2 regions of the Paenibacillus nuruki genome follow, and region 2 is predicted to be linked to the other one. Evidence: riboswitches for the same ligand, from Rfam matches in the RefSeq annotation. Region 2 holds a riboswitch; the other holds the start of a gene.
What was found. A riboswitch is a leader RNA that binds a small molecule or an ion and turns the genes downstream of it on or off. The one in region 2 is predicted to bind glycine.
Positions count from the first base shown of each region.

Region 1 (5,059 bases), 170 kb from region 2:
TTGTGCTGACAATGACGTAATAGCATCAACAGCATAAGATTGTCTAATATCTGTAAAGGCTTCTTTGCTCATCGCTGATATATCGGTGGCATTCGTACAGAACAGCAATACAATCAACAAACAAGCTATATATTGCTTCATATGTGTTGACCCCGCTTTGGATATCATATAATTAGTTATAACCTGTTCTACTTCAAACAAGCTATAACGTTGTATTCACCTCCAAACACATCTTATGAACCTATAATTTGAAATTAAATTCATACTTTAGACTCATTTAATTAAGTAAATACATCTAATCTAGGGTAAAAGTTGAGCAACTATACTACTAATTTATTTACGTATATATCGAATTATACAACAATTTATCGGAATATTAAGGAAAGGTTTGAAGAAAAATCGAAAAAAGTCGTTTTATTATAAACGACTTTCTTCATTTCACTTCAAATAGTTCATGTGAGGAAGTTAATTTTTATTTTCTTGTCTTCTGCGTCTTAATTCTTCAGTGATTTTGCGTCCGGTTGGTGTCTGTGCTAATCCTCCGCGGGCCGTCTCACGATGCTCACTTGGCATAGAACGTCCGACTTGTAACATCACATCGACCACCTCATCTGATGGAATAGCGCTACGCACTCCAGCAAGTCCCATATCTGCCGCTGCTAACGCATTCACTGCACCTAATCCATTACGAACAATACAAGGAATTTCGACAAGTCCAGCGACTGGATCACAGATTAATCCCAATGTATTTTTGAGAGCCAATCCTACAGCATGCATAGCTTGCTCGGGTGTACCGTTACGCATCTCGACCATCGCTCCTGCTGCCATCCCAATTGCTGAACCGACTTCTGCCTGACATCCACCTTCTGCGCCTGAGATCGAAGAATTGTTGGCAATCACATAACCGATCGCTCCTGCTGCAAATAGTCCTAGAACCATATGATCATCATCCCATCCAAAACGTTCTTGCGAACTGACAAATACGCCAGGAATAATTCCACATGAGCCGGCGGTTGGTGTAGCAATAATACGACCCATCGAAGCATTGACTTCAGATACAGCTAGCGCATACGCCATCGCACGAGTAGCATCACTGCCTGAAGAAGTTTCTCCACTTAACATATACTCATGCACACGGCGTGCATCTCCGCCCGTTAGACCGCTTCGTGAAACGGTATCTTCTGTAATTCCGCGGTGTACTGCTTCTTTCATCACTTGATAATAATCTGCCATCTGCTGGATCACTTCAGGTTCACTAACCCCTGTTTCTTTTACTTGTTCTTCAATCATCAGTTCCGCAATCGTGAGTGAACGTTCTTCACATAACCGAACAATATCTTTTAACGTGCGAAATTGCATATTCTATACTCTCCTTTGTCTTTCATTTACTTCAAGTCTATAACAGCCGCACGAGTTACATAAGGCAATTGTAAAATACGATTCAACACATGCGGATCAGGCGCAGTATCCAATTCGATAACAGTCATCGCTTCACCACTACGAGCTTTGCGATCCACATCCATAAATCCAATATTGAGTTCCGCATCACTAAGTGTACGTGTAATATCAGCCAGTACACCTTTACTATCCGTGTGTTCTACAGCAAGCATCGGATACTGACCAGAGCCTCGTACATCGAATCCATTTAATTCATGAATCTCAATATTTCCGCCACCGATCGAAGCACCTGCTACTTCAGCTGTTTCTGTTCCATGCTGTACAATAATTCGCACAAAGTTAGGATGCGGATAATTGCCTGTGCCTTTATCAAAAGAAATCGTTATCCCTTGACGATCGGCTTCTTCTGCTGCATCTGGTAAGCGATCATCATCGGTATCATAATCAAGCAGACCACCGACAAGTGCTAGATCTGTACCATGTCCCCAGTACGTTTCTGCAAACGAACCATACAAAACAATCTTTACATGCTCAGGGCATGCTCCTAAAAAATGACGAGCCGCTCTTCCTAGGCGAGCTGCTCCTGCTGTATGTGAACTAGACGGTCCTACCATCGCCGGCCCTATAATATTGAATACATTTTTAAAACGCATAAATTCCTCTTCTCCCTTATCACCAAAATATGCGCGCACAAAAAAAGACAGGGAATAGCCCGCGCGTGGCTTATTCCTCTGTCCTCGTTACCTGAGAGTTTGGACCGAATCGTATCGGTTGTACTCCTTGGGTGGCTGGTATGCTCTCTCCAGAGTTGCATCCGATAGCGGTTCGGGTACCTGAGAGATTAATCAATCATCGCCAAATGATTAACTTGCTCCTTCGGTGGTGGATCACATACATCCACAGACTCTCCCTCTATCTTCATGTGCAGTTATTTATTTGAATGGTTCGTTATTAGTTAAATCACGTGAATACGTTCGATACCTTTAGCTTAATTCAGCATACCTGACACTGTCAATTGATTGATTTGAAAAAGGATACTTTTGTGCATAAAGACAACAAAGTCCTTTCCCGATATGCTCGAAAAAGGACTTTGATTGGACTATCATAGTATCATTTATCTATCTATACTTGTAGATACAACTATCCTCGTAATAACGATTCTGCGCCATCTACAAATATCTCTGTACCGGTTACATGTGAAGCTTCACTAGAAGCCAAGAATAGCACTAGATTAGCCACTTCTTCGATTTTACCAGGTTCGCCTTTAAGCGGATGATCGCCTTCTGGGAATTCCATTGGAATTTCGACTTCTTTTAGATCGTCACTTGGATACGTATTGTCGTCGATTTCGGTATCGATCGCTCCCGGACAGACCGCATTAACTCTGATTTTATAGCGTGCAAGTTCTAGCGCCGCCATTTTCATAAATGCTACTTGCGCTGCTTTGGTTGAAGCATATGCAGAGAATCCTACATTAGAGAATACACGATTACCATTGATTGAACTTGTAATAATAATACTACCGCCCTTTTCTTTCAAATGAGGGATAGCGTATTTTACAGTTGCAAATGTGCCTCGTAAATTAATCTCTACCGTTTGATTCCAATCATCTATTTCTAATGTTTCGATAGGGGATTTGCTACCATTGATTCCTGCATTCGCAAATACAATATCCAATTGACCTGCTTCAGCCACTACTTGTTTCATAGCACTTTCAATCATTTCTGGTTTGGAAATATCGCACTCAATCACATATGCTTTTCCGCCAGCTTTTTCAATTTCGGCTTTGGTTTCTTCTGCATTTTCAGGCGTACGATCTAACATATATACAACAGCACCTTCTGCCGCAAATCGTATCGCTGATGCTTTACCTATTCCTGATCCGCCACCTGTTACTGCTGCTACTTTACCTACTAATTTTGTTTCTGCCATGTGGATAAGCCTCCATATTTCAGAATGTGTTTGTACTAGATAACTGTTTTTTGATACTCACAACGTTATCTGTTTTCCTATTGTAAGTACCCTAGCAGACAGAACAATGAAACAGATGATAACGTATTATTCGATAGAATGTGCAGAATCATTCTTTTTGGGCTTCGGTAAAAGAACAGAAAAGACAGAACCTTCATTCGGTCTCGATACAAAACTTAATTCACCCTTATGATCGTTAACAATTCGTTGCGTAATATATAATCCAAGCCCCGTTCCTTTGATTTGATGTTCAGACGCAGAACTTGCTCGGAAAAATTTTTGGAAAATACGAGCTTGATCTTCAACAGGAATACCTATTCCTGAATCTTCTATAGATACACGAATCTGATGAGGTAATTCTTCAATCACAATATGAACAAACGATTCAGCAGATGAATATTTAAGCGCATTGCTGATTAGATTCTGAAAAACTTGAATTAAACGATGATGATCACCGGTAATAAAGACTTCATCAACCCCTTCATGATGAAGAATAATACGATCTCTCGAATCTGGATTCCATTGATGACAGATTCCTTGTAACAGTTCATATAAAGGAATATACGTCATATGATATTCGGCATGATCTGCTTCGATGCGCTGAATATCGAGGAAATCATCTAACAAATGAGACAATCGTTGCCCTTCTTGATGAATCGTTTCTATAAAAGTATGTCTTTTCTCAATCGACATATCCTGATAGATCATTAACATTTCGATATATCCCATCATCGCTGACAAAGGAGTACGCAATTCATGAGAAACGACACTAATTAACTCATTTTGCATTTGTTTGACCTGTTCTTCTTCTGTACGATCCCGAAAAACAAGAATAACACCATGTTCAATCTGTTGTACGGTATCGGTCACTGGAGTGACATAAAGCGATAAAATCTTTTCATTTTTCAGCAATACAAGCTCGCCTTGATTCCAATGAGGTTCACCATTTAAGAATTGTTCTAACTTTTCAATCCATGATGATGTGCCTTCAATCAGTTGATCTTCAATATGATGTAACAATTGCTGTACCGAGTAGCCGGTATAATCTTTGATTTTGAATAGCGATAACATCGTAGGATTGATAAAAGAAATGATTCCTTTTGAATCACACATCACAATACCTTCTTGTACCGATTCAAGTAGATTCCCTGTAATACTTTTCTGCTTTTCAGCTACACCCTGCTCTTCTCGCAAGCGATCATTAAGTGCTTCTAATTGACGTTCATGCTCATTGCGCTGTGCACGTTCTTTTTCCTGCTGGGTTAAATCATGTACAAAGAAAGTCTGAAAAGAAGATTCTTCTGCCAAAATTTCACTACGTGTCAGTTCCACCTGAAAAGGCGTATCATCCGAACGTATCGCTGTAATAGAATGATTGGAGTCTTCCTGCTGACTTGTGTCGATAACCAATAGATCTGATAAAGGCCTGCCAATGACCTGTTCACGACTGTACTTGAACATCTGCTCTGCCGCAGGGTTAAATTCTGTAATCTTCATCTGATGATCGGTTGAAATAATACCGTTAATCGCATATTTGAGAATAGCCCTTTTCTGTGATTCACTTTCAGCCAGATCAAAAGTACGTTCGACTACACGAATTTCTAGATTTTCTTTATCCCGTTGAATTTGCAAAAACTGATTCTCCAACACAAGCGATACCAATTTGAAGTTCTCGATCAATGCATGAAAT
Region 1 is NZ_OY725677.1:677,424-682,482, reverse strand. Features, by position in the region: gene RCP16_RS03145 (DUF3863 domain-containing protein) at 1-141, opposite strand, end outside; gene sdaAA (L-serine ammonia-lyase, iron-sulfur-dependent, subunit alpha) at 466-1,359, opposite strand; gene sdaAB (L-serine ammonia-lyase, iron-sulfur-dependent subunit beta) at 1,386-2,051, opposite strand; glycine riboswitch at 2,128-2,206, opposite strand; glycine riboswitch at 2,210-2,320, opposite strand; gene RCP16_RS03130 (SDR family oxidoreductase) at 2,539-3,330, opposite strand; gene RCP16_RS03125 (PAS domain-containing sensor histidine kinase) at 3,457-5,059, opposite strand, start outside.
Region 1: it holds a riboswitch for glycine, as region 2 does, so the genes downstream of both, sdaAB (L-serine ammonia-lyase, iron-sulfur-dependent subunit beta) here and gcvT (glycine cleavage system aminomethyltransferase GcvT) in region 2, are expected to answer to the same signal.

Region 2 (5,059 bases):
TGAGCAAACACTTCATTTTGTAATCCAGGATATTGTGCACTCTGACCGTTATCTAGAAATTCTTGTTGGTATTGATCAAACACATATATTTGTCCCAGACGTGTACTGCTGGTGACCCAATTATCAATTTCATCATTGGCAATATCCAAGACTAACAGTCCACGTGGTTCACCGGTCGAAGGTAATAGTGGAATTTTGAACACCATACTGGTTACTTTTGTTTCCTTTTCAGGCGATCCTGAGTCCAATTCCTCTTCTGAGATCATATCTATATTTGACGTATATCCGTTATTCGCTATTGAAGTATCGGTTACCCAGAACATGCTATTTCGATTGTGTCGGTATGATCGAAGCACACTTTGATCTTCTGCATCAGATACTTGACTGAATGATGTTCCTGAGACTACCCAGTTATGCTCAAAGTTAATTAAACGTATCTGATCTAGCGATGTAATCGTTTGCAAATTATTAAATCCGGTCGTCAAATTACGTATTTTTTCAAAGTCTCCCGATTGCAAAGGTTGCTTCATCGTTTCCGTAACAAACGGCGAATTGACATATTGTACAGCAGACAACTGCAATGTTTTGAGTACTTGATCTACACGTAATTGAGTTTCATTTAATAATTGTGCATTACCATCTTGCACTTTCTGCTCGACATCACCTGCCGCCAACGTATAAGAAAATATCCCGATTACCAGTACAGGTAACGATCCCAATATCACCATAATCAGAAATAAACGATATAGATATTTAGACAACAATCTCCCCTCCAGAGGTAATCATCAATAAAATAGGTATGTTGTACATGTCGCAGTGTACATTCATTATTGGATCTATGTAAAAAAATTCTATTTTTTCTTTATTTAATCATTCTATCGTATTATGCAGATTCCTCCAACCTAAAATAAAAAAGAATGTCGTTATTGTGCACTTTAATTACCTGTATCAAAAATATACATAACAAAAAAGACTGATCCCCATCTAGGTTTTCAGTCTTGTTCTTGTTACAATACATATAAATAGATTTTATATCCTTCTTTTGTATAGATTGACAGTGTATGAGTTAGTCTTGGGCGTGTTCAGCATAAGCTTCTGCACTCAAAAGGCTTGATAATGCACTATCTAGGTCACCACTGACTTTAACTTCAACCATCCAGCCACGTCCGTAAGGATCAGAGTTCACCAGTTCAGGTTCTGTTTCCAGTTCAGGATTAAAATTAGTGATCGTACCTGTCACCGGACTAAAAAGATCAGATACTGTTTTGACCGATTCAATCGTGCCGATCACAGCTTCAGAAGCAACTTCTGCACCTGCTTGTGGCAATTCAACAAATACGATATCTCCTAGCTGATGTTGAGCAAAATCAGTAATACCGATACGAACCGTATCATCACTAATACGCTCTACCCATTCATGTTCTGCACTATACAGCAATTGATCTTTAATCTCACTCATTGTTCATTCCTCCGGTTCATGGTTGTAATGTCTTCATGCACACAAGCGTATAGCAAGGCAGATTATACTGTCAATACTCTTGACATTGCTTTTTGAATCAAGTATTAATATAATATACATACATTCACCACTGTTTCAATACTTAATGTTCGGAAATACATAACATCATATGTAGCGAATGAAAGTACAGGGAGAGACTGTTCAGAACCATGACAGCGCCGAAGGAGTAAGCCAGTAATGGTGAATCTCTCAGGTAAAAGGGACCTGTACCGGACGCAGCTCTGGAGAGAATTGGCATCATTCGGTCACCGACGAATATCCGAATGATAACAACCAATCACCCAAGGGGAAACTTGTTGCTTATAAGCTATTGAGCACAAGGTAACTCTCAGGTATCAAGGACAGGGAGAAAAAGAAATATTTCAGGTATAGCACCTGCTTATTTCCTTTTCTCTCTGTCTTTTTTGTTGAGCTTTTTCGGATGATTTTATTCTTTTTTCACAAAAAATGATATATGCGATTTTTCGCTACAAACTAATTCGATGAGGTGACGATCATGACAACAGAACTGAAGCGTACGCCGATTTTTCCTCTTTATGCTCAATCTGGTTCCCCACGCTGTATCGATTTTGGCGGTTGGGAATTGCCTGTTCAATTTACAGGAATTCAAAAAGAACATGAAGCGGTTCGTGAACAAGCTGGATTATTTGATGTTTCTCATATGGGTGAAGTGATCATTTCAGGTAAAGGTTCCCTTGCCTATTTACAACAATTATTAACTAACGATGCTTCTCGCTTGCAAGATGGACAAGCCCAATATACATTAATGTGCTATCCAACAGGTGGTGTAGTCGATGATCTATTGGTATATCGTCTGGGCGAAGAACATTATATGCTCGTGATCAATGCCTCGAATATTGATAAAGATATCGATTGGATGAAGCAGTCTTTGCCTGCCAATGTCACTCTTGAGAACATTTCAGAACAAACTGCTTTGATTGCTTTACAAGGTCCTCAAGCGGTTGCTATTTTACAAGCGGCTACACAAAGCGATCGTTATGCTGAACTGGCAGGATTTTCTTTTATCGAAAAAGCTGAGATTTTTGGCGTTCATGCGCTCATCTCTCGTACAGGTTACACCGGTGAAGACGGTTATGAACTATATGTATCTGCAACAGATGCTCCTCTCATCTGGGAAAAGCTATTGCAAGCAGGTGAACCGCTTGGCTTGATTCCTTGTGGACTGGGTGCACGGGATACGCTTCGCTTTGAAGCTCGTCTTCCTCTGTATGGTCAAGAGCTGTCGGCAGATATTTCTCCACTCGAAGCGGGACTTGGCTATTTTGTAAAGTTGGACAAAGAACATTTCACAGGCAAAGAGGCTCTAGTCGCGCAAAAAGAAAAAGGATTGTCTCGTAAATTAGTGGGTGTAGAAATGATCGACCGTGGTATTCCTCGCCCGCACTATCCTGTCTACCAGAACGGTCGACAAATCGGCGAAGTGACGACAGGAACTCAATCTCCTACACTTAAGCGTAATCTTGGACTTGCTTTAATTGAAGCTGACAGTGCTGCTCTAGGAACACCGATAGAACTTGAGATTCGCGGTAAAATGCTCAAAGCTGAAGTGGTGAAAGCACCTTTCTACAAACGAGCATCTTCTGTCACTAAATAAAATTACAAGGCGACTGATATGTTGCCCCAAAGGAGTCTACCTTTATGAAATCGCATCGTTATATTCCAATGACCCCACAGAATGAAGCAGAGATGTTAGAGGTTGTTGGTGCTTCTTCGATAGAGGATTTATTTACAGATATTCCGGCATCCCTTCGTTATCAAGGCACCATGCCCATGTCTGAAATGCTAGATGAATATACACTGACTCGTCATATGTCTAGTCTTGCAGGGCAAAATGCAGATACAGATCGGTACACTAGCTTTCTGGGTGCAGGATTGTATGATCACCATTTGCCATCTGTGATTAATCATGTAATTTCTCGTTCTGAATTTTATACAGCGTATACTCCATATCAACCAGAGATCAGTCAAGGTGAATTACAAGCGATCTTTGAATTTCAGTCCTATATCTGTGAACTGACAGGAATGGCTGTAGCCAATGCAAGTATGTATGATGGCGCAACAGCACTTGCCGAAGCAGCTTCCCTTGCAGCATCAGCTACAGGACGCAAAAAGATTATTGCTCTTTCTACGATCCATCCTGAATCACGCGGAGTCGTTCGCAGTTACGCTCGTGGTCTTAATCTGGATGTAGTTGAAGTGCCTTATGGCGATGGAGTCACAGATATTGGGGTGCTCACTGAAGCGATTGATGAGCAGACCGCTGTTGTGCTTGTCCAATCCCCTAATTTTTTCGGTGGTATTGAAGCGATTCAAGCAGTTGCTGATCTTGCTCATGCCCAAGGTGCTTTATTGGTAGTGAGTACGAATCCTATTTCACTGGGACTACTCGAATCTCCTGGTAAACTTGGAGCTGATATCGTTGTTGGTGATGCACAGCCGCTTGGCATTTCGATGTCGCTTGGTGGGCCAACTTGTGGATTCTTCGCTGTGGCTCAACCGCTTATGCGCCGTATGCCTGGACGAATTGTAGGTCAGACCAAAGATATTGATGGTAAACGTGGTTTTGTATTGACGTTGCAGACTCGTGAGCAACATATCCGTCGTGACAAAGCGACATCAAATATTTGTTCCAATCAGGCATTGCTTGCGCTGTGTGCATCGGTATATCTATCTGTCATGGGTAGACAAGGTATGGTGGATGTAGCTGATCTGAATGTGCAAAAAGCTCATTATGCTGCTCAAACTTTATCTTCTATCCCTAATGTCAAATTAGCATTCCAATCTCCTTTTTTCAATGAATTTGTACTAGCTTTACCGCAAGGCACTTCAGTCGCTGATGTTAATACTCAACTGTTAGCTAAAGGCATGATTGGTGGTTATGATCTAAGCCTATCTTATCCTGAATTGTCCGGTCACATCTTGTTCGCAGTCACAGAGAAACGTACCAAAGCAGAGATAGATCTATTGGCAACTGAACTGGAGGCAATCCTATGACAAACGAAACTGTAGTCCATGAGACCGTTACTTCTGTACAAGGCGCTGTTGTTACTGAAAAAGCTTTGATTTTTGAATTGAGTCAACCGGGTCGAATCGGTTATTCTTTACCAGATTGCGATGTTCCTCGTGTCGAAGTCTCTCAATTGATTCCACAAGAAATGCTTCGTAAAGAAGAACCTGCTTTACCTGAAGTATATGAAGTCGATGTGATTCGTCATTATACAGAATTGTCCCGTCGTAACTTTGGCGTAGATAATGGCTTCTATCCGCTGGGTTCTTGTACGATGAAATACAATCCTAAAGTCAATGAAGATGTAGCTCGTTATGCAGGGTTTGCGAAGATTCATCCTTATCAACCACAACAAAGTATTCAAGGAGCACTGGAACTGATGCATACTTTGCAAAATGACCTTGCTGCTCTAACAGGCATGGATGCCGTCACTCTTCAACCTGCTGCCGGTGCTCATGGAGAATGGACAGGTCTAATGATGATTCGTGCGTATCATGAAAAACGTGGCGAAT
Region 2 is NZ_OY725677.1:502,795-507,853, reverse strand. Features, by position in the region: gene RCP16_RS02370 (helix-turn-helix domain-containing protein) at 1-761, opposite strand, end outside; gene gcvH (glycine cleavage system protein GcvH) at 1,067-1,459, opposite strand; glycine riboswitch at 1,638-1,735, shown strand; gene gcvT (glycine cleavage system aminomethyltransferase GcvT) at 2,016-3,134, shown strand; gene gcvPA (aminomethyl-transferring glycine dehydrogenase subunit GcvPA) at 3,179-4,534, shown strand; gene gcvPB (aminomethyl-transferring glycine dehydrogenase subunit GcvPB) at 4,531-5,059, shown strand, end outside.